2 linked regions of the Lichenihabitans psoromatis genome follow. The protein of the gene in region 2 interacts with the protein of the main gene of each other region in a pairwise test. Links are inferred from orthologs where the notes say so. Each region holds a gene or a part of one and is shown on either strand. Other genes may lie near its edges. The genes, in order: ftsH and hflK.

Evidence for each region.
Region 1: the proteins of hflK (region 2) and ftsH interact in binary tests that used the Escherichia coli proteins (3 or more experiments, as listed by UniProt). The link is inferred for Lichenihabitans psoromatis from one-to-one orthologs.

The regions. Positions count from the first base shown.
Region 1 is NZ_CP036515.1:4,386,044-4,401,330, reverse strand. Bases 8,422-11,372 are described here. They hold ftsH (ATP-dependent zinc metalloprotease FtsH), read right to left. Parts: upstream 10,883-11,372; coding sequence 8,960-10,882; downstream 8,422-8,959. Other genes in these bases: tilS (tRNA lysidine(34) synthetase TilS), read right to left, coding at 11,090-11,372; EY713_RS20545 (SEL1-like repeat protein), read left to right, coding at 8,422-8,869. Outside these bases: EY713_RS20570 (FAD-dependent oxidoreductase), read right to left, coding at 1-1,074; EY713_RS20565 (acetyl-CoA C-acetyltransferase), read right to left, coding at 1,079-2,287; EY713_RS20560 (GFA family protein), read right to left, coding at 2,305-2,700; EY713_RS20555 (acyl-CoA dehydrogenase C-terminal domain-containing protein), read right to left, coding at 2,806-4,599; EY713_RS20550 (MerR family transcriptional regulator), read right to left, coding at 4,872-5,294; more of EY713_RS20545, read left to right, coding at 5,507-8,421; more of tilS, read right to left, coding at 11,373-12,187; tol-pal system protein YbgF, read right to left, coding at 12,180-13,301; peptidoglycan-associated lipoprotein Pal, read right to left, coding at 13,471-13,989; EY713_RS20520 (SAM-dependent methyltransferase), read right to left, coding at 14,219-15,287. UniProt on the Escherichia coli protein: Acts as a processive, ATP-dependent zinc metallopeptidase for both cytoplasmic and membrane proteins. Plays a role in the quality control of integral membrane proteins.
Region 2 is NZ_CP036515.1:1,152,261-1,167,585, forward strand. Bases 3,954-6,942 are described here. They hold hflK (FtsH protease activity modulator HflK), read left to right. Parts: upstream 3,954-4,866; coding sequence 4,867-6,018; downstream 6,019-6,942. Other genes in these bases: EY713_RS05415 (GNAT family N-acetyltransferase), read left to right, coding at 3,954-4,229; EY713_RS05420 (dihydrofolate reductase), read left to right, coding at 4,226-4,738; hflC (protease modulator HflC), read left to right, coding at 6,015-6,942. Outside these bases: EY713_RS05385 (DUF4169 family protein), read right to left, coding at 1-77; EY713_RS05390 (SspB family protein), read right to left, coding at 86-760; EY713_RS05400 (retropepsin-like aspartic protease), read left to right, coding at 1,143-2,144; peptide-methionine (R)-S-oxide reductase MsrB, read left to right, coding at 2,217-2,738; EY713_RS05410 (thymidylate synthase), read left to right, coding at 2,812-3,708; more of EY713_RS05415, read left to right, coding at 3,723-3,953; more of hflC, read left to right, coding at 6,943-6,962; EY713_RS05435 (DNA-3-methyladenine glycosylase), read left to right, coding at 6,980-7,570; EY713_RS05440 (peroxiredoxin), read right to left, coding at 7,558-8,214; EY713_RS05445 (MFS transporter), read right to left, coding at 8,358-9,782; EY713_RS05450 (ATP-binding protein), read right to left, coding at 9,873-13,076; EY713_RS05455 (hypothetical protein), read right to left, coding at 13,073-13,741; EY713_RS05460 (RsmB/NOP family class I SAM-dependent RNA methyltransferase), read right to left, coding at 13,905-15,317.

The sequences.
Region 1 (15,287 bases), 3.2 Mb from region 2 along the record:
CTGGTCGATCAACACGACCTCGAGCCCTGCATTGGCCGACACATAAGCGATACCGGCCCCCATGAAGCCGGCGCCGATGACCCCAATCTTCTTGATGGATGTGAGCGGCACGTCCTTCGGGCGGCGCGCCCCTTTGTTGAGCTCGCCCATGGACAGAAACAGCGAGCGGATCATCACGGCCGCCTCGCGAGAGCGCAGGATCTTGGCAAACTGCCGGCTTTCGATCCGCAGGCCGATGTCGATCGGCATCTGCAGGCCTTCATAGACGCTTTGCAGGATGGCCTTGGCGGCCGGATAGTTGTCCTGCGTCTCGCGACGGTAGATCGCGTTGGCGGGCGGCCACGTCATCATGCCAACGGGCGAATAGACCTTGCCGGACGGCGGCTTGAAGCCCTTCTCGTCCCAGGGTGCGACGCCTTTGCCACCGGCCGCGATCCAGGCTTTGGCAGTATCGACGAGATCCGCGAGGGGTGATAGCACGTGGACGAGACCCATGCTTTTTGCAGCCTGCGGGCGGATCTGCTCGCCGCGAAACAGCATCTGCAGCGCGTCGCCGGTCTGCATCAGGCGCGGCACACGCTGGGTACCGCCGGCCCCAGGGAAGAGGCCGACCTTGATCTCCGGCAAGCCGACCCGCGCCTTGTCGGTCTCGGCCAGGACGCGATAGTGACAGGCCAAAGCTAGCTCGAACGCGCCACCTAGGCAGAGGCCGTTGATGGCGGCCACCCAGGGTTTGCCGCAGGTCTCGAGCTTACGGAACAGCACGGATAAGCGCCGCGAGCCATCGAAGAAAGCCTGCATCGCGGCCTCCGGGTCGCCGGCCTTGGCGTTCTCGTCATACTGCCGCCCGAGCGCTTGCAGCATGGTGAGATCGGCACCACCCGAGAAGCTTTCCTTGCCGGAGGTGACGACGCATCCTTTGATGTGTTCGCTCGAGGCCACCTGATCGATGACGCTATCGAGTTCGTCCATCACGCGTTCGGTGATGACGTTCATGGATCGGCCGGGCATGTCCCAGGTCAGCAGCGCGATGCCGGCGTCGTCGACGTCAAATCGAAAATCGTGCAGCGTCATGATCTTAAACCCGTTCGATGATCGTTGCGGTCCCCATGCCGGCCCCGATGCACAGCGTGATGAGCGCGGTGCTCTTCCCGGTGCGTTCGAGTTCGTCGAGCACGGTACCGAGCAGCATGGCGCCGGTCGCGCCGAGCGGATGACCGAGCGCGATGGCGCCCCCGTTGACGTTGATCTTGTCGAGCGACAGGTCGAACGCCTGCTGATAGCGCAGCACCACCGCCGCAAAAGCCTCGTTGACCTCGAAGAGGTCGATGTCGTCCACCGTCATGCCGGCGCGGGCCAGCACCTTTTTGGTCACATCGATCGGCCCGGTCAGCATCAACGCCGGGTCCGAGCCGATATTGGCGAAAGCGCGGACGCGGGCGCGCGGCCGGAGGCCAGCTTTCTCGCCCGCGTCGGCCGATCCGATCAGCACGACCGCCGCGCCGTCCACGATGCCCGATGAATTGCCCGCGTGGTGGACGTGGTTGACGGCCTCGATTTCCGGATGAGCCTGGATCGCGACGGCATCGAACCCGCCCTGGTCCCCCATCATGGCAAAGGAGGGTTTCAGCGCCGCCAGGGACTGCATGTCGGTCTGCGGCCGCATGTGTTCGTCGGTCGCCAGCAGCGTCAATCCGTTAATGTCGCGCACCGGCACGACGGCCCCGCCAAAGCGCCCTTCGGTCCAAGACCGCGCGGCGCGCTTCTGGCTTTCGACCGCGAAGGCATCGACATCGTCGCGCGATAGCCCGTATTTGGTCGCGATCAAATCAGCCGAGACGCCTTGCGGCATAAAATAGCTTTTGATCGCAATCTGCGGATCGACCGGCCATGCGCCGCCCGATGCCCCGATGCCGACGCGGCTCATCGACTCGACGCCTCCGCCCACGACCATGTCGTGCTGCCCGGCCATAATTTGGGCCGCACCGAAATTCACGGCATCGAGCCCTGACGCGCAGAAGCGGTTGATCTGCACGCCGGGAACATGCGCGCCATAATCGGCCGTCAACGCCGCCGCGCGGGCGATGTCGCCGCCTGCCTCGCCGACGGGATCGACGCAACCGAGGATCACATCGTCGACCAGGGCCGTGTTCAGCGCGTTGCGCGTTTTCAGCGCATCGAGCACCGCAGTTGCGAGGCCGAGCGTCGAGACCTCGTGCAGCGCACCATCCGGCTTGCCGCGCCCGCGCGGCGTTCGCACATGATCGTAGATAAAGGCGTCAGGCATGAGAAATCCTTGGACGATCAGGTGTCGTGATCGGGGTGCTGGTGGTTGATGACGGGCTCATGGGCGGTTCCGGCCAGCCACGCTGACGTTGCTTCGATCGGTAAGGTTCCGATCGTCTCACTCCAGGGCAGGACCGCCTCGAGCCCGAGTCGTGAGGTGGGGGCGATCAGGGTCGGATCGTCGAACGATCCAATCGTCAGCTCGATCGTTGCAGCCGACTGACGATAGGCAAGCGGCGTCCCGCAGGCTCGGCAAAAGCCGCGTGAGGCGATACTCGAACTTGCAAACCAGGTTGGCTCGCCGCGGGTCCACATCACCTGGGTTGTCGGAATTGAGACGAAGGCCATGAACGGGGCTCCGCCAGCCTGTTGGCACATGCGGCAGTGGCAGACTTTGGCGGATTCGACCGGCATCGAAGCCCGATAGCGGACGGAACCGCACTGGCATCCCCCTGATGCGTGTCCCGTCTCCCTGTGGTCGACATCCGGCGTCATTCCCGCGCCTCCCGATGGCGCAGTTTAGAACGCCTCGGCCGGCATTGCCATCACGGCATCGGCTCCGGCTGTGATCCGCGCCAAACGAGTGCCGGTCTCGGGAAGCATCCGTTCCATGAAAAACCGGCCGACCGCAAGTTTGCTCGCCCAGCGGGCCGGGTCGCCACGCCCCTCGGCTTTTGCAACCAAAGCGGCCTTACACATGAGCAGCCACATATGCCCGAGTGCCACGAGGCCGAACAAATGCATGTAGTCGGTCGATCCAGCACCCGCATTGTCGGGCTTGGCCATGGCGTTCTGCATGAACCATAGGGTGGCCTGTTGCAGCCGATCGAGACCCTGCTTCATGGCCTTCACGTCAAACGTTAACTCCGCATCATCCTTAACGCTTTCAAGCGTCTGCGCGACCTCGCTCATGAACGACATGAAAGCACGGCCTCCATCCTTCGGCAGCTTGCGACCGACAAGATCGAGGGCCTGGATTCCGTTTGCGCCCTCGTAGATCATCGCGATACGCGCATCGCGCACGAACTGCTCCATGCCCCATTCGGCCACATAGCCGTGGCCGCCGAGCACCTGTTGGGCCAGCACGCAATTGTCGAAGCCAAGGTCGGTGAACACGCCCTTGAGGATCGGCGTCATCAGACCGAGCCGATCCTCGGCCCGTTGCGCCAGGGCCTTATCGCCCCCCTGATGGGCGAGATCGACCTCGATCGCGGTCGACATGAGGAGCGCGCGGGCCGCCTCGTTAAAGGCGCGGATCGTCAACAGCATGCGGCGGACGTCGGGATGCACGATGATCGGGTCGGCCACTTTGTCTTCAGCCTTGCGGCCGGAGATCGAGCGTCCCTGCAGCCGCTCCTTCGCATAGGCTGCGGCGTTTTGGTAGGCGACCTCGGATTGAGCGAGTCCCTGGTTGGCGACGCCGAGCCGGGCCTCGTTCATCATCACGAACATGGCGTTGAGGCCCTTGTTGGGTTCCCCGACCAGCCAGCCCGTCGCTCCATCGTAGTTCATCACGCAGGTGGCGTTCCCGTGAATGCCCATCTTACGTTCGATGGAGCCGCAGGAGACCTTATTGCGCGCGCCGAGTGACCCATCCGGGTTCACTATCATCTTGGGAACGATGAAGAGCGAGATGCCTTTCGTGCCCGCCGGCGCGCCCTCGATTCGCGCCAAGACGAGATGGATGATGTTGGGCGTCAGATCGTGCTCGCCCGCCGATATGAAGATCTTTTGACCCGTAATGGCATAGGCCCCATCCGGCTGTGGAACCGCTTTGGTGCGGAGGAGCCCGAGATCGGTCCCGCATTGCGGTTCGGTCAAGTTCATCGTGCCGAGCCACTCGCCGGCGATCAGCTTCGGGACATAGGTCTGCTTCTGCTTGTCGCTTCCATGAGCCAGGAGCGCCGAAAACGCGCTTTTTGTCAGGCCTGGATACATCGTAAACGCCATATTGGCGGAGGTGCAGAACTCGTTGATGATGGCGCCGATCGCCTGGGGCAAGCCTTGGCCGCCATAGGCCGGATCACCTGAAATTCCGACCCAGCCGCCTTCGGCATAAAGCTTATAGGCCTCCCGAAACCCGTGCGGGGTCGTGACCGACGCATCGGCGTTGCGGACACAGCCATCCCGGTCGCCACTCTGGTTCAGCGGAAGCAACACGCCTTCGCTGAGCTTCGCGCCTTCGGTCAGGATCGCCTCGACAACGTCGGGCGTGGCGTCGGAAAAGCCTGGCAGATTGTTGTGGCGTTCAATCCGAAACACGTCGTTCAGCAAAAACATGACTTCGTCGATCGGGGCTTTATAGGTCGGCATCACTCATCCGTTCGGCAGGCCACTGCGGTCGAGAGTATCACGGTCAAAGCTTGCCAAACCATGCGGCTCGGCCAGCTCTCTCCAATGTGGAGCGTGCTCTCGTGTCGGCCAGCCAAGATGCGTGTGGTTTGTGGTCGCGACATGGTGGCGGTGGGGCCAGAGCGCGAGACCGCGGTCAAACAGCGACGCTCGCTCGCAACCAGGGATGGAGCGGGCGATAGGCAACGCACTCGCTTATTTGACCGAGTGCTGAGGCCGTAGCGATTTTGGGTCTAGGGCCGGCCGTCGATGTCGGCCTGCGCGTCGCGCAGAACCGATATGGCGCCATCGATCTCATTGCGTTGGCGTTCAAGGTGAGCAATCTGCGCTACGATCTGCTCGCTTTTGAGATGTAGCCTATTGGTCTCGGTACGGGGCTCCGCGCCGGCCAACATGTCACGGATTTCGGTGAGCGTGAAACCAAGCTGCTTGGCTTGCAGGATCATGTCGAGGCGAGCCTTATCGCTGTTGGCGTAAAGTCGCGTCATACCGTCTCGGCGTGGCACAAGCAGGCCACGATCCTCATAGAAACGGAGCGTCCGCAGGCTGACGTCGAAGGCACGCGCCATCTCTCCGATACTGATCCGCTCGATTTTGACGTCCTCTGAACGGGGTCGTGCCGGACTGGGTCGCTGCGGCGATTTCGCAAGGCTCATCACTGGGTTCCGTGAGATGGGGCGACGCTTGCGACGCCTCGATTTCCCGAAATCTAACGTTAGGTCAGACTAATTACAACCCATAGTTGTTATCGGTGGGAATGGGTTGTGTCCTGTTCAGCATCGGAGGTTGTCTTAACCTCCTGTTTACCCTGCTGAACGAAACTCGGGGACGGCAGGGTAGCGTTCACAAACCACCAACGATTTGCGTTGTGAACGACTGCGATGCGACTGACCGGAACTGGGCCGATGGCCTGATTGGCGCGACGATGAACAAGGCGGTTCCTTGGAGCAGCGGTGACAGCAACCTCGATATTCGCGAGGCGGCTCGCCGTGCGGCCAAGCGAGAGGGACTGTCGGTCGGTGAATGGCTCGATGCCATCATCGCAGAGCGCGCCGAGATGTTGGGTGTCGATGTTGCAAAGCTCGATGCCGAAGAGCGGGTCTATGCCGTCACTGAACGATTGGCCCGCCTGAGCGGGGAGACACGTGGCGCCTCCGAGACCCGCGACTCATCCGAACCAAGCCGATCGTCCTTGCCGCCGTCTTCACCTCGAGCTTCCGAAAGACAAAAAATGACGTCGGGCACGCGTATGCGAGACTGGTTCGGAGCAAATGGCGGCGCGACGGCTCCAGCCAAGCCCAGCCCGACGAAGACTGCAGCACCCACGCGCGGTCGATCGATGCCTGAGACCGCCCGACCCTTCGGCCCGCTGAACGGACGCCTCGGATCGACCCTCGACGCCTCCGCGCCGACACGCGCGCCCATCGTGGCCCCTCGACCGATCGACGTTCAGGCGGTCGCGACACAGGCGGCTTCGGACGACGGGTCTTCGGCTGCTGCGGAACAGTCGGGCGCCGAGGAGTTGCGGCGGGTCGAGGCAAAACTCACCGCACTTTTCCGGGCTCTCGATCGCAAACAGGACCCGTCGGGCACCGATGTCGTAATGCCGCCAAGCCGCCCGGCAGCGACGCGAGCTGCCGCCGCCGTCGAGACGGCAAAGATGGCCGATTCGACGCCAGCGCCGATCCTCTCGGATGCGCCGCCGTTTCGAACCTTGGCGCAGGCGATCGCCGAAATCTCCGAGCGGCAAATCATGTTGGACCGGCAGGCGGCCGTGACCGCAGATGAGCCGACAGCCCCCCCGGTCAGCCCGCAGCGCGCTGAGGAGCAAGCGGATCGCAAGATCGACGCGCAACCTCACGTCACGCTCTCGACGAGACAGGACCAGTCCAGCGACAGACGCGCCAAGCTCATGCCGACCCAGAAATTGGCGGCGTCTCGCCTCCGGGCTGAGCCTTCCGGCTCCGGGGCTCAATCTCCTGGCTCGTCAACCGAAGGGTCGACGCTCGACCTCATCGAACGCCGGCTCGAGGCACTCGCGGCCAAGATCGACATGGCGATTGCCGGTCAGGTGAAGCCAAGCGTCATCGAAACCCTCTCGAAGCGGCTCGATCATGTTCAGGGATCGCTGGACGATCGGCTGCTGTCCCGCACCGCCCTGCCGCCGCTCGATCAACCGGCGATGGAGCAGATGATCGAAGGGTTAATCGGCCGGATCGAGACCTTGCGTCAGCCTGTGCCAGATGTCGCGGCGCTGGAGGGCATGCTACAGCAACTCGCGCAGAAGCTCGATGATGCTCGCGAGCCACAGGCCGATGCCCAGGTGTTCGGCGACCTCCAGGCGCAGGTCGGAAAATTAGCCGAGCGGATCGATAAGAGCGACGCGGGATTGACCGCGATCGTGTCGGTCGAACGCTCGCTCGGCGAGTTGTTTTCGCAACTCGAAGAAACGCGCGAGGCGGCCATCAACGCTGCCGAGGGCGCGGCCCGGACTGCCGCCCGCGATACACTGCGCGCCGCCATGCTGGATTCCGCCCTGCCGTTTGGCAAAGGCCATGCGAACGCCGAAGCAGCCGTCGAGCAGGTGTCGCAGGAACTCTCCGACTTCCGCGCAACGCGCGAGACCTCGGATCAGCGCCTGCATGCGATGCTGGCGACCCTGAATGAAACGCTCGAAAAAGTTGTCGACCGCCTGGCTCTTCCAGGGGTTGCGGAGACTTCCGTCTCGGCCGCATCTCAGGTCGGCAAAGCCGGGCAGGGCGCCACGACGGATGATGCCTCTCGCGTGCCGCCTCCGGGCGTGCGTCAGGCAGGAGAGCGTCCACGCGCCGCTCTGGCGTCGCTCGATGCCGATGTTCCGATCGAACCCGGATCGGTTGGCAATCCCCGGATGTTATCGCGTCCGGCGGAGGCCTCGACCGACGCGGCGCGAGCCCCCGACGTCAAGGCCGATCCATCACAATTTATCGCCGCTGCTCGCCGTGCCGCTCTCGCGGCCGCGCAGGATACGGCAGCATGCGCCGCGACGGCCGCGACCCGTCGGGGCGATCATCAAGCTCAGCGTCTCGGCTCGTCGACGTCCCTGATGGATCGGGTGAAGGACTTCTCGGCAAAGCATCGGCGGCCCATGCTGCTTAGCCTTGCCGGCTTGGTGCTTTTGCTTGGCGCGATCCAAGTCGCGCGCCTGAGCGCCGTGCCGGCCGATGGCGCATCGACGGTCGGGTCTGCAACGGCAGCGAACGTGGCTGAACCGCAACCGTCGTCGACGGGCGCGATACCCGCGGTGAAGCGCGAGGCGCTTGCCGGCGCGGCCGGTGATGCCGCAGTCGGAGGGCCCGCCGCGACTGTGGCGCTGGTGCCGCCTGCGCCTGCCGTAGCGGACCAACCTAAAACCGCCGTTGTCGCTCCGGCCAAGTCGCTTCCAACTCTTGCCATGGGCCGTCCGCCCCTCTCCGGCCCCCAGCCCAGCCCGACAGCTTCGGGCTTGCGCGACCTTGCGAGCAGCGGCAATGCGGCGGCGCAATTCGAACTCGGCTTACGTTTGGCCGATGGACGAGGTCTGCCGCGCGATCCGAAACAAGCGGCCGAGTGGCTCGAAAAGGCGGCGACTCAGGGGCTCGCCCCGGCGGCCTATCGGCTCGGCTCGCTCTACGAAAAGGGGCTCGGCGTGCCGCGCGACCCGGCCATTTCGTCACGCTGGTATCAGCAGGCGGCCGAGCAGGGGAACATCCGAGCAATGCATAATCTGGCGGTCATGTCGGCTGAAGGCGCCGGCGGCAAGCCGGATTATCCGAAGGCGGCGACGTGGTTCGGCAAGGCCAGTCAGATGGGCGTGCGCGACAGTCAATTCAACCTTGCAATTCTTTACGCGCGAGGGCTCGGCATCGAACAAAGCTTGGCGCAATCCTATACGTGGTTCGCGATCGCTGCCGCACAGGGTGACGACGACGCGGCCCGCAAGCGGGACGATGTCGCAGCCAAGCTCGATGCCAAGACGCTCGCGGCCGCTAAGGCGGCTGCGGAGAATTTTCGACCGACGCCGCCGATCGCCGCCGCCAATGAGGTGCCGCCACCGGCTGCCGGATGGGATGCGGTCCAGCCGCAAGGACCGGTGCCGACGACCTCGAATGTGCCCGCAGCACATGCTCCGGCCCCGAACGCATCGGGTTCGACGCAGCCAGGCGCGAGCAGCCGGAGCGGCACTCTCGCCCCACGGATCAGTCGCCTCTAGCATTCGAGCCGGAGGTTACCTCCTCGCCGGCTCGGGTTCATCAAAGCAAAAAAAACCCGGCGTGAGCCGGGTTTTCGTCGCTGACTAAAATCAAGCCTGAGGTTGCGGCTCGAGGCCGGTTTCAGGACCCGACTTCGGACGTCCCTTGCCGATGTTCGGCACCGGCGAGGCACGCGGCGGGGTCGGGTCGTCACCGGTTTCGCGCACCGGCAAGCGACCTTTCAGCAGGCCGATGATCTCGTCACCCGACAAGGTCTCATATTCGAGCAGACCTCTCGCGAGCGATTCGAGATCCCCCTTGCGACGGGTCAAAATCTCGGTTGCTTCGGCCAAGCCATTCTCGACGAGCCGCCGCACTTCCGAGTCGATCTTCTGGGATGTCGATTCGGAAATATTGTTCTGCTTGCCCATCGAATAACCGAGGAACACCTCTTCCTGGTTTTCGCCGTACATGACCGTGCCGAGTTCGTCGGAGAACCCCCAGCGCGTAACCATCGCGCGCGCCAGTTTGGTGGCCTGCTCAATGTCCGACTGAGCGCCGGACGTGACCTTGTCCTTGCCGAAGATCAATTCCTCAGCGACGCGTCCGCCCATCAACACGGCGAGGCGCGAGGTCATCTGCTCGAAGCTCATCGACAGCTTATCGCGCTCCGGCAATTGCATGACCATGCCGAGTGCACGGCCACGCGGAATGATCGTCGCCTTGTGAACGGGATCGGTCGCCGACACGCTGAGAGCCACGATCGCATGACCACCTTCGTGATAGGCCGTCAGCATCTTTTCCTGCTCGGTCATGACTAAGGTGCGGCGCTCGGCGCCCATCATGATCTTGTCCTTCGCGTCCTCGAACTCCGACATCGTGACGATTCGCTTGCTGCGGCGAGCCGCCATCAAAGCTGCTTCGTTGACGAGGTTCATCAAGTCGGCGCCGGAGAAGCCGGGTGTCCCACGCGCGACGGTCTTGAGATCGACGTCCGGCGACAGCGGCACCTTCCGAACATGCACCTTCAAGATACGCTCGCGGCCGACCACATCGGGATTCGGGACCACGATCTGGCGATCGAAGCGGCCTGGGCGCAGCAACGCAGGGTCGAGAACATCCGGACGGTTCGTCGCCGCGATCAGGATGATGCCTTCATTAGCCTCGAAGCCGTCCATTTCGACCAGCAACTGGTTGAGGGTCTGCTCCCGCTCGTCATTGCCGCCGCCAAGACCGGCGCCGCGATGGCGACCGACCGCATCGATTTCGTCGATGAAGATGATGCAAGGCGCATTCTTCTTCGCCTGCTCGAACATGTCGCGCACGCGGCTCGCGCCGACACCGACAAACATTTCGACGAAGTCTGAACCCGAGATGGTGAAGAACGGAACGCTGGCCTCGCCGGCGATGGCACGAGCCAGCAGCGTCTTACCAGTGCCGGGCGGTCCGACCAGAAGGACGCCACGCGGGATACGGCCGCCGAGTCGCTGGAACTTCTGCGGGTCGCGCAGGAATTCGACGATCTCCTGGAGGTCGTCCTTGGCCTCATCGACGCCAGCCACGTCCTCAAACGTGACACGACCATGGGCCTCGGTCAGTAGTTTGGCCTTCGACTTACCAAACCCCATGGCTTTGCCGCCCGCCCCCTGCATTTGCCGGGACATGAAGATCCAAATTCCGATGAAGGCGAGCAGAGGCAGCCCATTGACCAAAAGCGTCACCAGCCAAGAATTACCGTCCGACGGCGGCTTCGCGGTGATCTGCACATTCTTCTTGTAGAGATTTTGCACCAAGCTCGGATCGTTCGGTGCATAGGTCGAGAAAGCACGATTGTCATTGAAATGACCCGTGATCTCGGCGCCCGCGATCGTAACCTCACGCACGCGACCGCTATCGACCTCGCTCAGCAACTGGCTGAAGGTAATGTCTTGCGTCTGCGAGCGCTGGCCTGGATTTTGGAACAACAGCACCAAAGCGACCACAAGCAGGAATATGATCACCCAAAGGGCGAAGTTCCGGAAGTTCGGATTCATCTCGGACCCGTGAAAAGCGTTGACCCCTTCAAGGGGAGATAGTCGTGTCGCGTAGGCCTGACCCTAGAACCGGATAGTCTGGTGGACCATTCCGGCGAGATCATGCTTCGATTTGGTGTTTCGCGCGGTTTTAGATGTTCGAGGCACAATCGGCGCCTCGAGACCGCAGTCGGCATCGTGTCTAGTGCAATGTAGGCGTCGACGCGCTCATTGCCAAGGGAACGGCCTGGCTTCTGCGGCGAATGGTTCCGTTTGCGTTGAATCGGGATCGACTGGCCTGTGCCGCGCGGCGCGTCCGCGACGTCGCGGCGCCTCCACCTCGATTGTAAGTCGTCCGCTCTTCGCAAGCGTCAACGTCGCTCCGCCGAGGCTCCGACGGAGCGTTGATCCGGCGCGGAACGCCAGTCGGATCTCTGCCGCGAGATGTTCGAGCCGGTCGAGCCGTAGCATGGATGAGCCGCCGACCGTGGTCGCGGCTTCCCCGAGAACCCGGATCGTGAACTCTTCGGGTTCGCGATCGAGCAGGCCCATGTCAAAGCGCAGCAGTCCGGGCGCGGCCGGCAATTCGGCCAGTAAGCGAAGCCGCTCGGCGGCCTGACGCAAGGCCGTCTCGGCCCGCGCAGCGCGTTCCGCCAAGAGGCCGAACCGACTGGCGTCGAGACCCTCGGCGGCGAGCGCCGGGAGCATCTGTCGCATGCGCGTGCGTGCGAAGCGGGGATCCTCATTTGAGGGATCGCGACGATAATCCCATCCGTTGATCGCGCAGGCAGCAACCAGGCGGGCCTTCGGCACACGGAGGAGAGGGCGCAGATGCGAGACCCCGTCTCGAAACGAATGGCCGCTCATGCCCGCGAGGCCCGAGACGCCGGTGCCCCGCGTCATGCGAAACAACAAGGTTTCGGCCTGATCGTCGAGCGTATGTGCGGTTAGGAGCGATGTCGCGCCCGTCTCGCGACAGAAGCTGGTGAGCAAGCGATAGCGGGCTTCTCTTGCCTTTCCCTGGACGGCCTGTGTCGGCTTCGGTCCGGTCCAGGTTAGGATCTGCGCCGCAAGGCCGATGCGCTGCGCCTGCGCAACCACGAAATCGGCATCGTCACGCGAGGCGGCCCGCAAGCCGTGGTCAACTGTCGCGACCGTGAGGGGACGATCCAGTGTCGCCATAAGGTGCATGAGCGCGATCGAATCAGGACCGCCGGACACTGCCACGACCACAGGCGCGATCGAGGGACCCAGAAGCGAAGGGAGCGAAGCGGAAAGATCGTCCGCCGTGTAGGGCAGGGTTGCCGCGACGCTCGTCTCAGCCATCGGTGCGGCAGCGCGACCGCTTCAATTCGCGATCGACTCCCGCCCGGACCTCTGCGGAAGCCGTCGGATATTTGCGGGTGACTTCTAGATATGTCGCGCAGGCCTGATCCTTGGCACCGAGAGCGTTCAGCGACATGCCGAGGCGCAGCAGAGCGTCAGGCGCACGCGCCGACTTGCCATAATCGGTCGAGAGCTTCAAAAATTGTTCTGCGGCTTCCCGATGACGACCCAGTCGCGAGTAGCTTTCGCCCGCGAGATAGACTGCATCGGGCACCAGCCTGTCCTTCGGGTATTTGGTGACGAACCCCTGAAATCCCGTGGCGGCACCGTCAAATTGACCTTGCTTATAGAGCCCGAGATCGTTGTCGAACTCTTCGCGTGTCCCGCCTGGCGTCAGGCTGGCCACAGCATTCGGGTCGGGCAAAGCGCGTGCGGCGGGGGGCGCCGCGATGATCGAGGGCGTGTCGTTGCGAGGCGTGTCGCTCGCGGTCTGCTCCGTCCCACTGCCGGGGCGCTGCATCAGGTCGAGCGGCGGGCGGGGATCGGCGGATGCACGCGCCGAAATCGGTGCGCTCGGCTGCGTGGTGCCGAGGGGCTTCGGAGCACCCGGCGCGGTTGGGTTGGCGTCCGGGTCGAAGACGTCGCCGGTCGCGCGCGCCGCACGCGGGGCGGGCGTCGCTCCGTTGGACGAGGCTGCAGGCGCGTCAAGGGCAGCGACGACGGGCGTGGTCGCGCCCAACTCTGTCGCGTCGCCCCGTTTCTGCGGCAGCGGCCGAACGGCTGCACCGGCCGGCGCGCCGCCGGTCCGCTGTAGGTCCTGGAAGCGGAAATCGACGTCGCCCTGCATCTTCCGCATGTCATCGGCGAGCTTCTTATTCTGATATTGAAGCTGTTCGATTTGGCCGGTCAGGGTTCGAATCTGGTTTTCGAGCCGTCCCAGTCGAACCACCAGGGCCCCCTGGTCGCCATTCTCATCCGGAGCCGCAACGTCGTCCTGTGCTTGAGCCAGGAGGATCGTCTCGGCCGCATGGACCGGCCAGCGCGCGCCGCCTGCCACCAGGACCGTGAGGCCGGTGACCATCGCCAGCATCGGGCGGAACTTGAAAGTTTTCATAACGGCGGACCCATCGACATGACGACGCCACACAACACGGCACTTCGGCTTTTCGATGAATTGTGGCGGAGGATCAAGCCGCAATGAACGTGCGTCGGAGAAGCCGAACCAACATGGGCCTCACGAGAAGCCCGCGGTCGGTGTGTATCCGACCGCGGGCGTTTGGCTATTAGGATTGACCGCCTGTCTTCAGCACCGTCACGGCGCGGCGGTTCTGCGACCAGCATGAAATGTCGTTACAGACCGCCACGGGACGCTCTTTGCCGTAGCTGATCGTCTTAATTCGGGCTGCGGCAATGCCGCGCGACGCAAGATAGTCCTTTGCGGCTTCGGCACGGCGAGCGCCGAGTGCGAAATTATATTCGCGTGTGCCGCGTTCGTCGGCATGACCCTCGACCGTGAAGGCATAGCGCGGATATTGGGCGAGCCAGCGCGCCTGCTTGTCGAGCGTGGCGGTCGCGGTCGGGGTGAGATCCGTCTGATCGGTCTCAAAGAAGATGCGGTCGCCGACGTTGACGGCGAAATCCTGTGCGCTGCCCGGCACGGCCGCACCACCGGCGCCGCCAGCTCCACCAAAACCGCCGAGCGCGGCCTCATCGGCATTGTTTTTGGCGCAGGCCGTGACGGCGAGGCCGGCCATCAGCACAATCGCCAGTTTAAAGTTACGGCTCGAAAAGATCTGGGGCATGGAGACTCCTGTTGCGGTCGCCCGACGTTGCAATCAAGTAGCCACGCCTTGGTTAAGCGAAGGTTTTTATCAACCTTGATGGAAGGTAAGAGACCGGGGTACGTGTCCTTACGACCAGCCTTGGTTAAGAAGCCCTTGATGGCCGCAATGCGGCATCAACCCTCAACAAGAGAGACACACCACAGGAGTTGCGCTCCTGTGGTCTAAAAGCAACAACCGGCGCGCGAGATCACTCCGCCGCTTGCACCAGGGGGAGAGGCGCACGGTCTGCGGTGTCGACCATGTAGTCGCGCGTCAATGGCACGGCGTCGACGCTGTTCGACAATTGCGCCTGAAACACCATGAAGCCGCCGTGCCGAAACGACATTTCGCTGGCCGCCAGATAAAACTCCCACATCCGGCAGAATCGCTCGTCGTAAAGGCTGCCGAGCTCTCCCTTGCGCTGCAGAAACCGCTCGCGCCAATGTTTCAGCGTCTCGGCATAATGCAGGCGTAGCACTTCGAGGTCGGTGAGCCAGAGGCCGCTCGTCTCGAGTGGCGGGATCACCTCCGAGAGAGATGGGATGTAGCCCCCTGGGAAGATGTATTTATTGATCCAGGCATTCGGCTTGGCGATGCCGTGGTTGCGGCCGATCGAATGAATGAGCGCAACACCATTCGGCGCAAGCAATCGGGAGACGGTGTTGAAGTATGTCTTATATTGCGGGGTGCCGACATGCTCGAACATACCGACCGACACGATCCGATCGAACGTGCCCTCGAGTGTGCGATAGTCCCGCAATTCGAAGGTGACCCGGTCCTGCAATCCGAGGGCCTCCACTCTTTGCCGGGCGACCTTCAATTGCTCCGTCGAGAGCGTCACGCCCAGGACGTGAACATTCTCCTGTTGCGCGATGCTGATCGCCATCCCGCCCCAGCCGCAGCCGATATCGAGCACGCGCTGTCCCGGCTTCAGCAGCAGTTTGGCAATGATATGCCGCTTTTTGGCCGTCTGCGCGTCGTCCAACGTGACGGTTGGATCGGCGAAGTAAGCACAGGAATATTGGAGATCCTGATCTAGGAACAACCGGTAGAGATCGGTCGAGAGATCGTAATGGTGGGCGACGTTGCGACGCGAACGACGCTGATTGTTGTATTGCTGAACGGCCGCCAAAGCTTTGTAGCCCGCGCGTCGGATTATACCTGGATAATGCTGTGGCAGGCCGGCGAGATTGGTGCCGGCGAGATCGAGCAGATCGTAAATACTGCCCTGCTCCATGATGAGATCGCCGTCCATATAGGCCTCGCCGAGGAAGCGA
Region 2 (15,325 bases):
TTTTGTTCAGCGCCCGCGGCTGCCGCCTCGCGATCACGCCGTTTACGGGCAAGCCTCAGATTGACGAGGTCGCCCAAAGCCAGGCTCAGGGCTTTTTACGGAACGAGTCGATCGATACGACTTTGGCAGCCTGTTGCTGGTCGTCCTGCTTAGGCGGCGCCTCGTCATCGGACTCGGCCGTCACCTTGGAGAGTGAAAGCTTCGCCGTCTTGTTTTCCGGCTTACCGTCCGGCTTGATCGAGGTCGCGCTCGGTACGGCTGCGAGAGGTTTCGTCGTGGCCGGCAGACCCGCCGGCTCGACAGTTGCCAGCATCCGCTTGTTCAGCGCGGTCTTCAACGTTTCGACGGTCGAGCTCGGCTTATCGATCGCCTCTGAACCGGACGACACCGATGCCTGAGCGGGATCCTGGATGTCGAACTTGAGTCCGAACTGGACGGAGGGATCGACGAAGCTCGTGATCGCCGCAAACGGGATCAGCAGCCGCTCGGGGACGTTGCTGAACGATAGTCCGACCTCGAAGGCGTGTTCCGTCACGCCGAGATCCCAGAACTGATGTTGCAAGATGATGGTCATCTCATCCGGATAGCGCTCCCGCATCCGATTCGAGAGCCGCAGGCCCGGCGCGCTGGTCTTGAACGTGATGAAGAAGTGATGCTCGCCCTGCAGCCCGTTGCGCGCAGCCTCGGTCAGCACATTGCGGACGACGCCACGCAAGGCTTCCTGCACGAGGAGATCGTAACGAATAAGATCGGCTGCCATTCAAAACGATCCAAACAGGACATGCGAGACTAATATTAACTGATGGTCGAGTGGAGGCTTCTGTTGCCAGGTGCCTCCGAACCCCGCCTAGAAGTGCAACCCCCTAGGACTTGATTCCCAGTACCATCACCGCATTACGCAGCGAGGGCCACCGGAGCATAGTTGTCATTGGCAACTATAAGAAAAGCCCGATAACGGTGGTACAATGCCGAGCAAAAGAACACCCTTTACACCCTCGTCGATCCTATTTCGCCCCCACCAAAACCCGTCGTGAACGGGCTTGGGTGGAGGCGCCGGGTACCGCCCCCGGGTCCGAATGGCTTATTCCGATGACCATTTATCGCCATAGCCACCCTTACGGGTGGCACGAGGAATATAGGCGATGATGCGAGCATTAGGAAGAGCATGTGACACGCATGGCTCGATTGCGGTGGTCAATACGCGATGGGTGGGTGCGATCTCGCGTGCCGTGCTGGTGATGATGACGCTGGCGGGCGTGGTCGGCTCCTGGCGCTCGAGCGCGCAAGCCGCGTGTCGCACAACCGAGATTGCGACGCTGCCGCTCAGCCTGAAGGGTGGTCATTTTCGGGTGACGGCGGCCATCAACGGGCATGGCGTCGATCTCGTGGTCGATACGGGCGCCGCCGTGTCGGCGCTCGATCGCAAGGCCGCTGATCGGCTGCAAATCGCGGTCGATGCCGACCGCAGCAGCACGATCGTCGGCGTCGGCGGAACCGGCCGTCCCGTCGCGACACGGCTGGCCCGAACCTTGACGCTCGGCGCGCTCCGCCTCGAAAATATCCGCTTCGTGTCGGGATCATTCGGCTCGAGCCCGGCCCGGCCGGAACCGATCGCCGGCATCCTCGGTGCCGATATCCTGTTCCGCTACGATGTCGAGTTCGATCCCGCGCGGCACGCGATGATCCTGCATCGACCGGAGGGTTGTTCCGGTCGTTTTCTCGATTGGGGCGCCTATGACGCGGTGCCGCTTCAGCGCTTCTATGATGGCAGCTTGAAGCGGGTCCCCGTCGCGATCGACGGCGTTTCCATGTTGGCGCTGCTCGATACCGGGGCCACTGGGACGGTTCTGTTCCGCCCTGCCGTGCGCCGCTTGGGGCCAGCGGCGGCTCCGGCAAAAACCGATCGGCGTGGGCTCGGCGTGGGCTCGGTCGCCGGCAAGACAATTCCGATGTTCACCCATCGCTTCGCCTCCCTGATGGTCGGTCGCGACATCTTGCGATCCCCCGATCTGACCGTCGCGAACGACGCGACCATGGAGCTCGAGATGCTGCTCGGGCTCGACTATCTCGGCACCCGGCGGATTTGGATCTCCTACGCGACCGATCAATTGTTCATCGCATCGGGCACGACTGCCGCGCCATGACGGCACGGGCTGTAACCACCGCCCCGTCGTCGGCGTATCTTCGCCAGAGACGACGAGCAGCGGAGCACGGCGATGATGGATCTCACCCGACGATTGATGGTACTGGCGGGCGGGGGCTCGCTTCTGGCTCTTGTGACGGGCTGGTGGAAGCTACCCGGCGGCGAGACGGCCCAAGCCGCGGAGGGCAAATTCGCGGTGCGTCATACCGATGCCGAGTGGCGTAAGCTGCTCAATGGCAATCAATATGCGGTGTTGCGTCACCAGGGGACGGAGACGCCCTTTACGAGCCCGCTCAACCACGAAAAGCGCGCCGGCGTTTTTGCCTGCGCCGGCTGCGATCAGGCCGCTTTTTCGTCGCGCACGAAATTCGATAGCGGCACCGGATGGCCGAGCTTCTGGCAACCGCTCGAGGGGGCGGTGGGCGAGACGCAGGATCGGTCGATGCTGATGACCAGGACGGAAGTCCATTGCGGACGCTGCGGCGGCCATCTCGGCCATGTGTTCAACGACGGCCCGCAACCGACCGGCCTGCGCTACTGCATGAACGGGGTCGCGATGACGTTCCGGCCGGGAGACGGGACGGACGGGGCTTGATCGCCAGCAGGACTTGATAATCCGGAGCCGAACCGAAATGGTGGGTCGGCATCTTGGATAGACTTGATCGATCATGTCGCAGGCCCTCAACGACCAACCCTATCTCGATCTCCTGCGGGACGTGATCGATCGTGGCGACGAACGCATCGATCGCACTGGCATCGGCACGCGATCGATCTTCGGCGCCATGATCCGTTTCGACGTCGCCCGTGCCGCGCCGATCCTCACGACCAAGCGAGTCTATTGGAAAACCGCCATCAAGGAGATGCTGTGGTTTCTGACGGGCCAAACCAACATTCAGGCGCTGCTGCGGGACAACGTTCGGATCTGGACCGATTGGCCGCTCGCGACCTATCGGCGAGAGACGGGCGAGGCGATCTCGCAGGAGGCGTTCGAGGCCCGCATTCTTGGCGACGACGCTTTTGCCGAGCGATGGGGTGACCTCGGCCCCGTCTATGGCAAGCAGTGGCGGCGCTGGCTCGGGCCGGACGGTCGCGAGCATGACCAGATCGCCTCGCTGATCGAGACGTTGCGGACCAATCCCTCCAGCCGTCGCATGCTGTTCCACGCCTGGAACGTCGGTGAGTTGGGCGACATGGCGCTGCCGCCCTGTCATCTGCTCTACCAATTCCATGTCAGCAGCGGCCGCCTCTCGCTGATGATGACCCAACGGAGCGTCGATCTGGTGCTCGGCTGCCCTTTCAACTGGGTCGGCGCGGTGGCGCTGCAGGCGATGATCGCCCAGCAGGCCGATCTCGAACTCGGCGATTTTGTCTGGGTCGGCGGCGACGTGCATGTCTACCGGAACCAGATCGAGGCCGTCGAAACGCAATTGGCGCGCACGCCGCGGCCGTTTCCGCGTCTCCGCCTGATCCGTAAGCCGGACAGTATCGACCACTATCGCATCGAGGATTTTGCCGTCGACGGCTACGATCCCTATCCGGCCATCGCGGTCGATGTCGCCGTCTAGCAAAACGAGGGTCGATGCCTGATCTGGTCCTGCGGCCCGCCCTCCCCGGCGATGCCGACCTCATCTTCGCCTTCGTGAGCGAGCTTGCGGCCTATGAGAAGCTCTCTCACGCGGTCGTCTCGACGCCTGCGGTTCTGGCCGACGCCCTGTTTGGGCCAAGCCCGCGCGTGTTCTGCGACATCGCCGCATGGGGCGGCGCTCCGGCCGGTTTCGCGCTGTGGTTTTATGATTTCTCCACCTTCGAGGGCCGTCACGGCATCTATCTCGAAGACCTGTTCGTGCGGCCGTCTTTTCGGGGCCATAAGATCGGCAAACGGCTGATGGCGGGCCTTGCGGCGCGCTGCCGCGCCGAGCGTTTGGGGCGACTGACATGGTCGGTGCTCGACTGGAACGCTCCCTCGATCGCCTTCTACAAGGCGCAAGGCGCTGTGATGCTCGACGATTGGACGACCTGCAGATTGACCGGCGACGCGCTGCTGGCGCTGGGGGACGGCGCGCAACGACGTGATGGCGCGGCATGACCCCTCTGCGACTCGCCCTCATCGTCGCGGTAGCGCGTAACGGCGTCATCGGAACCGACAACACCCTACCCTGGCGTTTATCGAGCGATCTCAAACATTTTCGCTCTCTGACAATGGGCAAGCCCGTCCTGATGGGGCGTAAGACGTGGGACTCGATCGGCCGGCCTCTCCCGGGGCGAACCGTCGTTGTGGTCTCCCGGAACCCCGATTTTGCGGCCGACGGCGTCGAGGTCGCATCGACGCTCCCGGACGCGATCGCAATCGGTAACCGCGTCGGTCATGCGATGGGCGCGCAGGAAATCATGGTGGCGGGCGGCGGCACGCTCTATGCCGCGCTGATCGGGCGGGCCGATCGTCTTTACGTCACCGAGGTGGATCTGGCACCCGCAGGCGACACGATCTTTCCGACGATCGATCCGACCCAGTGGCGTGAATCGAGCCGGGCGTCCCATCCGGTGTCCGAGCGCGACGATACAACATTCACTTTCGTCACCTATGACCGACGGTAAGGCAGGCTTGGCCGTTGCGGTTTGCGAGGCGGCCTCCCAAATCTACAACGCGCAAGAGCGGCTCTGCCTCGCAGAAGCCGCTTTCTTTGCGGAATGAGAGCGACGTCGGCTCATACAAGAGGACTTCTATGCCCTGGACCAATCAAGGCGGGAACGGCGGCGGGCCGTGGAAACCCAGCAATCCAGGGCCTTGGGGCCAGGGGCCGAGCAACAACAACAACAATAACAACACGCCGGATCTCGAAGAGTTTCTGCGCCGGAGCCAGGAGCGGATGCGCCGGATGATCCCCGGCGGGGACTTCGGAGCTTTGGGGCTTGCTGCCGTCGCCATGCTGATCGTTGTCGTGTGGCTGCTGAGCGGCTTTTATACGATCGCGCCGAACGAGGTTGGTCTCAATCTCGTGTTCGGCAAATATACCGGCAAGACGCAAGCCGGTCTGAACTACAACTGGCCCTACCCGATCGGCGACGTCGACAAGCTGCAGGTCACCGACCGCAACTCGATCGATATCGGCTCGATCTCTCGTGAGGATAGCCGCCGTCCGGGCGTTCAACTCGGCATGGATATTCCCGAGGAAAGCCTGATGCTGACCGGCGACGAGAACATCGCCGACGTGAAATTCCGCGTCATCTGGCAGATCGATCCGGCCCATCCCGAAGATTATGCCTTCAACCTCCGCAACCCGAACGAAACCGTCAAAGCCGTGGCCGAAAGTGCCATGCGCGAGGTGATCGGACGCTTCAACCTCCAAGGCATTCTGACATCGGATCGGACCAAGGTCGAACAGACCACGCAGGATCTGACACAGGGCGTGCTCACATCCTACAAGGCCGGCGTTCTGGTTTTGCAGACCCAGTTGCTCTCCGTCGGCCCGCCGGCGCAGGTCATCTCGTCGTATCGCGACGTGACGGCCGCCCAGCAAGATCTCCAGCGCCAGCGGAACGAGTCGGAAGCTTATGCCAACCGCATCGTGCCGGAAGCGCGCGGTGCCGCCGCCGCCATCATTCAAGAGGCGCAAGGCTATCGCGAGCAGACCGTGCAGCAGGCTCAGGGTCAGGCGTCTCGCTTTACCCAGGTTTATGACCAGTACAAGAACGCGCCCGACGTGACGCGCGAGCGGATCTACATCGAAACCATGGAGCAGGTCCTGAGCGGCACCGACAAGATCATCCTCGACGACAAGCAGGGCGTGGTTCCTTACCTGCCGCTCGGCGCGCTTGGATCGACGACAGGGCAAGCCACGGCACCGAAAGCCGGACAGACGGGAGTGGCCCAATGAAATTCGGCCTCTTCGCGGCACTTGCCGCCATTTTGCTGATCATCATCGTCGGCAACAGCGCGATCTTCACGGTCAGCCAAACCGAGCAGGCCCTCGTCCTACGCTTCGGCGAGCCGCAAAGCCTCGTGACGCAGCCGGGGTTGCACTTCAAGCAGCCGTTCGTCGAGTCGGTCGTCTATCTCGACAACCGCATCCTCGACCTCGAGGGCGCGCAGGAGGAAGTTCTGGCATCCGACAGCCAGCGCATCCTGGTCGACGCTTTCGTGCGCTATCACATCGCCGACCCGTTGAAATTCTATCAGACGGTCGGCACGATCGCACGTGCCAACAACCAGTTGGCGTCGGTGTTGAACTCGGCGGTGCGCCGCGTTCTTGGCGATGCAACCCTGCCGCAGATCATCAAAGACGACCGCGCCGGTCTGATGGTGAAGATCCGCGATCAGGTGAATAGCGAAGCGGCGCGCCTCGGCGCAGCCGTCAACGACGTTCGAATTCGGCGGGCTGACCTTCCCAAGGAAATCTCCGAGAAGGTCTATAGCCGCATGCAGTCAGAGCGGGCGCGCGAGGCGGCCGAGTATCGGGCTCAGGGCTCCGAGCAGGCGCAGACCATCACGGCCAAAGCGGATCGTGACGTCGTCGTCATCAAGGCTGAAGCGCAACGACAAGCCGACCAGACGCGTGGTGAAGGCGATGCCGCTCGAAACAAGATCTTCGCCGAGGCTTACGGCAAAGACCCAGGATTTTTCGCGTTTTATCGCTCCATGCAGGCTTATGCGACTGGCTTGAAAGCGGGTGACACGCGGCTGGTTCTCTCGCCGTCGTCGAATTTCTTTAGGTTCTTCAACGATCCGTCCGGGACGGCGCCATCGGCCGCAGCGCCGCAGGCCAAAGCGTCTGGACCGCAAGCCGATGCGGGCATGCCGGCCGCGCCCGCCCAGCCCTGAGGCTGGATCATCCAGCGATGGCGTCGCTCCCGGCCAACGCCGCGCGCGACGTCGTCAAGATGTTTGATCGGGCCGCCGAAGAGGTGGGCCGATCCGTCATCGGGGCCACTTTTCTGGTCGACGGCGTCGGCGGGCTGATCGTCGAGGCTGAAGCCTATGACCGGGACGATCCCGCCTCACATAGTTTTCGCGGCGAGACCGGACGCAACGCCGCCATGTTTGGGCCGCCCGGTCACGCTTACGTGTACCGCTCCTACGGCATCCACTGGTGCGTCAATCTTGTCTGCCGCCCAGGGAGCGCCGTGTTGTTGCGCGCCATCGAACCCACGATGGGCTTGGACGAGATGCGGGTGCGCCGTGGCAACGAGGCCGTGACGCTCCTCTGCAGCGGGCCGGGACGGCTCAGTCAGGCCCTCGGCATCACGGCCGCGCTCAATGGCCGATCGCTCGACCAGCCCCCCTTCACCCTGATCCCCAACGACAACGCGCTCGACATCGTCTCTGGGCCGCGCATCGGCATCACGCGCGGAGCCGACACGCCGTGGCGGTTCGGTCTACGCGGGTCACGGTTTCTGTCGAAGCGGTTTCGCCCGGATCAGGTCGGCTGAGGTACGATGCGGAGGTAGGGTGCGGGCGCGTCCCAACCGCCCGGATAAGCCTTTTTGGCGTCTTCGTCGGACACTGAACCGGCGATGATGACGTCCTCGCCCGGCTGCCAATCGACCGGCGTTGCCACCTTGTGGGCGGCCGTCAGCTGGATCGAATCGAGCGCCCGCATGATCTCGGCGAAGTTGCGCCCGGTCGACATCGGATAAGCCAAGGACAGCTTCACACGCTTGTCGGGCCCGATGATGAACACGGTGCGGACTGTGGCATTGGTGGCGGCGGTGCGACCCTCGGACGTGCCGTCCGTATCGGCCGGTAGCATGCCGTAGAGCTTCGAGACGGCAAGATCGGCGTCTCCGATCAAGGGGTAGGTCACGGCCGCGCCCTGCGTCCGTTCGATGTCGGCCGCCCAGCGATCATGCGACTCGACGGGATCGACCGACAGGCCGATCACCTTGGTGTTGCGCTTAGCGAAGTCGGGCGTCAGCTTCGCGACCATGCCGAGTTCGGTCGTGCAGACCGGCGTGAATGTCTTCGGATGCGAAAAAAGGATCGCGTATCCGTCGCCGATCCAGTCATGAAAGCTGATCCGGCCCTGGGTCGTGTCGGCCGTGAAGTCGGGGGCAATCTGTCCGATTTGTATCATGCGGGCTTCCATTGGCTCTGATGCGGCTGCAAAGCCTAGTCAGTGAATAGACTTGACCAGAGCATGCCGGCTGGGTTTTGCCAACCGGGCTTCAGCCGAGGACCTTGTCGATTGGGCGACGCCGATGATGGCGGCCCGATTGCTCACCGGGTCGCCGCAGCCCGATGCTGGCTGACGGCCTGCCCCGCATCGCGCCGCAAGCGCGCGAAAGCCGGAAGCGCCGTGAGAGCCACCAGACCAATAATCGCAAAGCAGAGCCGGAACGGGCCGCTCGGGTCGGCACCCTGCCCTGCCGGAAGCGCCTCAGCGATCCGCAGAACGATCGCGCCGAAGGCGACGCCCATCCCCAGCGCCAACTGAAACGCCATGTTGAATAACGTGTTGGCGGGGCCGGTCTGGCCGGGCTCGAGCTCAGCGAATGCCAGCGTGTTCAAGGCGGTGAATTGCATCGAGCGGCTGGCGCCGGCGACCATCAAGACCAGCACGATGACGGCGATCGGTATCGAGCGGTCGATCATGGCGCAGGCCGCGATCGAACTCGCGCTGATGACCGTGTTGGCCAGCAGCACGGTACGAAAGCCGAAGCGCCGCAGGATCGGCGTCGTAAGGGGTTTGATGGCGAGATTGGCGGCGCCATACCACAACACCAACAGGCCCGACGTGAACGCATCCCGCCCGAGCCCGACCTGGAACAGCAGGGGCAGAAGAAACGGCATGGTGCTGATGGTGATCCGCGCGATCAGGCCTCCATCCATGGTGACGCGGAAGCTCGGCACCCGGAACGCCTCGAGCGACACCAGGGGATGCGGGTGAGTGCGGGCACGCCGCAAGGCCAGCGTGCCAAGCGTGAGGCTGGCGATGAGAAACAGCGAGGCGATCCGCCAATCGCCTCCCGTCTGCCCGAAGCGCTCCAAGGCATAGAGCAGCGACGCAAGGCAAGACCCGTTGAGCACGAAGCCGAGCGCGTCGAAGGGGCGACGAGCTTCGTCCCGCCCAGCCTCGATCAATCGGAGCGCGAGCCCCAGCCCCATGATCCCGATCGGCACGTTGATGAAGAAGATCCAGCGCCAGGACGCTACCGTGGTGATGAACCCGCCGAGCGGCGGCCCGAGCACCGGCGCCGTCAGGGCCGGCCAGGTGAGCGTCGCGATGGCGCGCATCAGGTCCTGCTTGGCTGTGCCGCGCAGCACGACAAGCCGACCTACAGGCGTCATCAGTGCCCCGGCGGCCCCTTGGAGGATCCGCGCCAGGGTGAAGGTCAGCGTGTCGATGCTGAGGCCGCACAGGATCGAGGCGATGGTGAACAGCGCGACCGCGCTCGCGAAGACAGGACGGGCGCCGTAGCGGTCCGCCACCCAGCCGCTGGCGGGAATGAAGACCGCGACGGTGAGCAGATAAGCCGTCATGCCGATCGCGAGCGACCCCGGCGTCGTGCCAAAGCTTTTCGCCATCTGCGGCAGCGCCGTCGCGATCACGGTGCCGTCGAGATTTTCCATGAAAAACGCGCCGGCCACCAGCAGCGCCACCAAGGTGGACCGTTGCGGCACGAAGGAAGGGCTTGTCTGCATCCGTCACGCCGGGCCAGAGTCTGAAGGCCCCTTCTATAACACGGCCGACCCGCCCGCGAGCAACGACACGGCCGGGGTCATGGGGTTTGGTCAGCGAACCGAGCGCTTGGCTTGAACCACGACCTCCTCCGGCGTGGGCGGATTGGCGGGATGGTAGCTGAGGCAGATCGGTGTCCTGATCTTGGCCGGCTTGCCTGACTTTTCCGAGGCGAAGTAGAATTCGCCCATGGCCAGTCTGGCCACATCGTCGGCTGCGCCGCCCTTGCCGGCGATCAGATCCTTCACGCTGCCGATGTCGGTCGGGGAATTCTGCTTGCCGAAAAATTGTGTCGTGCAATTCGACACGATTTTATTGTCGATCCCCTTCGGGGCCTGGGTCGCCACCACCATGCCGAGCCCATATTTACGCGCCTGCGCGAAGAGCCGGACGGCACTGCCGCGGCTGATCGCGGCATGGGCCGATGGCATGAAGTTCTGCGCCTCGTCGATCGCATAGAGACGCCCGGTCGGCGACGGGTTCTTCTTGATCCAGCTGAACAGCGTCATCTGCAGCCGGTTCACGAAATCCTCGCGCGCGGCATCGGACGCCAATCCAGATAGATTGATGACGGAGATCCGCGTGCGGCCGGCATCGGGCCCGTTGAACAGAAGTTTCGGATCGAGCACCGGACCATCGACCCGCAGCAGCGGATTGGTCGCAACGGCCGCATGAAGCTGGTCGGCCATGCCGGCCGCCAATTTTGCGGCATTGCCGATCTCGCTGATGCCGTCCGGGAGATCGGTGAGCAGCGTTGTCATGGCCTTCAGATCGCCGCCGCCCTGCCCGGCGAAATAGCGCATGGCATCGGCCAGGACGCCTCTTTGCAACCCGTTCTTCGCGCCCGCCAACGGGGCGACAGTCTCGGTTGCCATCTCGCAGGCCTGATCGCGTTCGTCCAAATTATCGCCGAGACCGGAAAAATCCGGCAGCACCGACAGGAACAGCGGGTTGCCGGCCCGGACCCCGGGCGTCCAGACCACGACCTCGACCGTCTCGCGATAGCGAGCCGCCTTCTCGTCGTCATCGGGCGTGAAGCTGCCCGGCCGCTCCGGCCACGGGTCACCGAGCCGCGACAGATCATTGTTCGGATCGATCACGATAGCCGGGATTCCAGCGAGAGCGGCCTCCTCGATCAACCGACGCAGCAACACCGTCTTGCCCGACCCCGTCCCCGCGATGATCGCAGTGTGGCGCGGCAGCAGCGCGAGCGGCAGGCTGACGGCCTCGCCACCCACCGCCATGCGATGACCGATCACGATGGCGGTCGGCGGAACCGCGACCAAGGGCGGCGCAACCGCGCGTTTTGTCGGACGTTTCGGCTCGGTCAACGGTGCGGCGACGGGCGAAACCGCTTCTGCGACATGCTCGAGCTCTAAGGCCTCGACCGGAGGAGCCGGCATCGCATCCATCACGTCCGAGACCGATGTCCCCGGCGGCGGGCAAAGACCCGCTTGTTTGAAGAACGCCGTGTCGCAGAGCGGCTTGGTGGCACGCAGCCAGGTATCGAATTCGTTGCGTTTGCGATGGTTGGCTGCCTCGTCGCGCAATTGGCGAAGCGCCACGAAAGTCAGCAGATCATCCTCGCTCGGATCGATGATGCAGCCCCCTGCTTTCGTGAAGACCTCGACCATCTGCCGGGTCTTCACGCCACCCGGTACCGGAGCTTTTCGAATGATGAGCAGACGGCGGTCGGCCATGTCGGCCGTAATCCCCGATGCGGTCAAAGCAGCCCTCAACCGCGACTGGAACGCATTGGCATTGGTATGTTCGAGAGCGCGGTAGCAATAGTGCCGCTCCCGGTCGCTTTCGGCATGGAACGTGAAAGTCAGCCTGCCGTGCAGGGGCGGCGTCCGCTGCGCGGAATCACCTTTGGCTTCCACGTCGATCGCCTCGTCCGGATCGATCTGCACGGCGTAGAGACCAAAGACGCCGCGCAGCAGGCGACCGAACTCGCCATCGTCGTCATTCTGGATCAGGCCGGCGATATCGACCTGCCGGCGCATCGCCTCGAGATCGAAGAGCGGCGTCTGCGGCCCGGTGTCTTCTATCAACTGATCGGCTTTCGGCACGACCGGGAGAAGAATGTCGCAGAGCTCGATGCGCGCCTCGTCGATACAGTGGCGGCGGAAAGCGTCGCAGCGCATCAGGATGGCGCGAGGCGTCATTCCGCGCCCCGTCGCATTGTCGATCGCGGCCTTGCTGAACGGCCAGGACGGAAAGGCGGGCGTGAACGCCACGGCCGCATAGGCCGGCGTCAACCGGCTGACGATCAGGTTTTCGATGTGGGCGCGGTCGCCCATGCCGAGCAAAGCCGTCTGCGGTTGAAAGCGATGCACGGCAGAGTCAAGCGCGTGAGCCTTGATGCGCTCCCAGGAATCGTAGAGGCACGTGACGACCGTCATGCTGCGGTGGAGGACGTCGTAGAGCTCCAGCAGCCCCGCCGCCAGCACCTCGCCGATCGGTTGCGCCGGACGACCGTCCTCGCTGAGGCGGTGCTGAAACATATTGCTCGGAATGACGATACTGTCGATCTGATCGACAGCGACCAGCGTCGGGCCGGCAAGACTCATGATCCAGGACATGCCGCGCACCAGTTCGACATGGGTCGGAGGCGCGCCTTTGAAGCCGAGCTTCCGCCCGGTGTCTTCCTCGGCCTCGTAACCTTGCAGCCAGCTATGCGCGAAGCTCATGGTGCCGGCATGGTTGGACCGGAGCAGCGCCAAGGCTCGGAACACGTCCTGATGCCGCAGCGCATTGACGCGATCGCCTCGCATCAAGCCACCCACCAGAAGATCGACGATCTTGCTTGGATCGATATTCGGGGTTTCGAAGGCCTCATGGACCTGTCGCTCGATCTGAAATCGGCGCGCGACCCCGGCCAGCACCGCCTCATGCTGGCGGCGCCCATCCGGCATCTCCTGCAACAGGGATGTCAGGAAACTCAGCGCGGCGCTCTTCCAGAAATCCGTGACGCCGAGAATGTCGAGCAGCACGAACCAGCCGCCCCCGTCCCAGGTGCGTCGGCGCAAGGTGCCGACCAGATGCGTCTTGCCAATCCCGGCTGCTCCAACCAATACGTGACCGGGCGGCTTGGTCGAGGTCTCTTTCGTCTTTCGGAAGAAATCCGCGACGAGGCTGTCGAGCAGAGCTTCGTTGGGTCCGCCAACCGTCGTATCGGCATCGCTCCAGACGCTTTCGAGTGATCGGAGCCAACCGAAATCGGCATCGCGCAGGGCGTCGAGAGCGAGGCTCATGGCATGATCCAGAGAACGTGAAAGGGTTCGCCGGCGGGATCGTAAGCGGCCTCGCGATCGGCGGCCGTCAGCGCATTCGGATTGTTGATCCGCATCAGCCGCGCCTTTTTGTCCCCCGCCAGGATGCGCCCAAAGGCGTCGTCCACGGTCGCGCGATCGAAGGCCGAGAGATGGGCGCGAATATCACGAAGCGGCGCACTTTCGCCGGTCTTGCCGCCCGTGATCGCCAGATAGGCTTGACCGATCTTGCGCCGCATCCCGACGGGCGTCAGCGCTCGCGCCGACCCCGATCGACCCGCCGCGCGCGGGGATTTCGGCAGTGGCTCGGCCGCCTCGGGCAAGGGGCCGACGAATTCGGCCAGGGTTTCGCCATGCTGCTCGAGGTGGGCCGACAGCAGGCCGAGCCAAGCCCGCAGCACCTGATAGGCCGGCGGCACGGCGTCGGTCAGATGCGCGGCCGCCCATGCCCACCCCTTGTCGTCGAGCTGCAGCAGCAGCGCGCCACGGGCCTGCCTGCTGACTTTGATCAGGCGCCGCGCTTCAAGCTGCTCACGATCGGCTTTCGCGACCTCGGGCAGGATCGCGCCTTGAAGGGCCTGACCTTTTTGGCCAAGCAGCGACCAGACCAGAAGCGTCTGGCGCGGCGTCAGTCCGTCATCACTCATGGGCTTGGCCTTCCACCGCGACGATCCGATCGATCGATCGGTCGGTCCGGGCCGACCTCTAAGGTCGGCGCGGTGACGCAAGGGAAGCATTCAGCACGACAGGGTTATGACAGGCCAGGATCGCGCGGTGCGACACCGACGCCGAGGCTTGGCCCGACGAGCCTCAGGCTTTGCGGACGAGGCGAGCCGCGAAGAACCCGTCGAGCCCCACGAGCGGCGGCTCGTCGAGCACCGAAAAAAACGGCAGCGTGCGAAGGTCGCCGGCCGGCGTCACGCAATCGGACCAACCGCCGACCTCATCGGCCGTGATGGGCACGCGCGCCACATCCGGGTTGCGCCGCAACAGGCTGGCGATCTGCGCTTCGCCCTCCTCAGGCTCCAGCGAGCAGACGCAATAGACGAGCGTGCCGCCGGGCTTCAGCAACCCGAGCGCCCGATCAATCATGCGGGTCTGCAAGGCCGCCAGCGACACGATATCCGAGGCGCGCTTGGTCCAGGCCACATCGGGGTGACGGCGGATCGTTCCGGTCGCCGAACACGGCGCATCGAGCAGGATCGCGTCGAAGGGCTCGGCGGAAAAACCCGCGACATCGGCCACCTCCGTCTCGGCACTCATGCCCAGCCGTTCGAGGTTGACGGCGAGGCGCTTGAGCCGCTCGGCCGAGCGATCGACCGCCACAACATGGCCGCCTGCCGCGATCAATTGCGCGGTCTTGCCACCCGGCGCGGCACAGAGATCGGCGACCCGCTGCCCCGCCTCGACGCGCAGCAGCCGCGCCGGCAGCGAGGCGGCCGCATCCTGCACCCACCATTCCCCATCGGCGTAGCCGGCGAGGTCCGGGACCGGCACATGGCTGGTGAGGCGAAGGGAGCCGTTCGGCAGGCGCGTCGCCTCGAGCGCTTCGGTCCAGCGCGCGACATCGGCCTTGACGGTGATGTCGAGCGAGGGCTCGATGCGATGCGCCAGCGCGATCGCGGTGGCTTTCGCATCCCCATAGGTCTGCCTCCAACGCGCGGCCAGCCAAGCGGGCGTATCGGCAAACGGGTCGAGGTCGGCGGGGCCTTCGGGCGCCCGGGCGAGATTACGCGCCACCGCATTGGCGAGCGCCGCGAAGGGCTGACTTTTCGGGTCGGTCCGCACCGCGAGGACGCAGAGATTGACGGCCGCGTGATCCGGCACGTCGAGGAACATGATCTGCGCCGCCGTCACGACGAGAAACCACTCGAGGTTGCCGCTCCGCTTGGGCAGCCCGCGCTCGAGAAACGCCGCAAGCGCCTTACGGATGGTGCCGAGGCGACGCAGCGACACGACCACGATCGAGCGCACCAGGGCGCGGTCGCGCGGTTCCAACGCGTTGAGCTTGGACTGCGTGGTCTCGCTGCCAAAGGCCTCGTCGAACCCATGTCCGGCGCCGATCACGTCGGCCAGGATCGCGGCGGCGATCAGGCGGGCCGGCAAACCGGGTGGGTGCTCGACAGGCGCGGCGGCCGGCTTCGCCCAGGACCCGGCTCGAGATCCAGACCGCGGCTTGGCCCGGTCGCCGGTGATGTTCTGCGGACCCGTCGGTTTATTCATTGCATCCT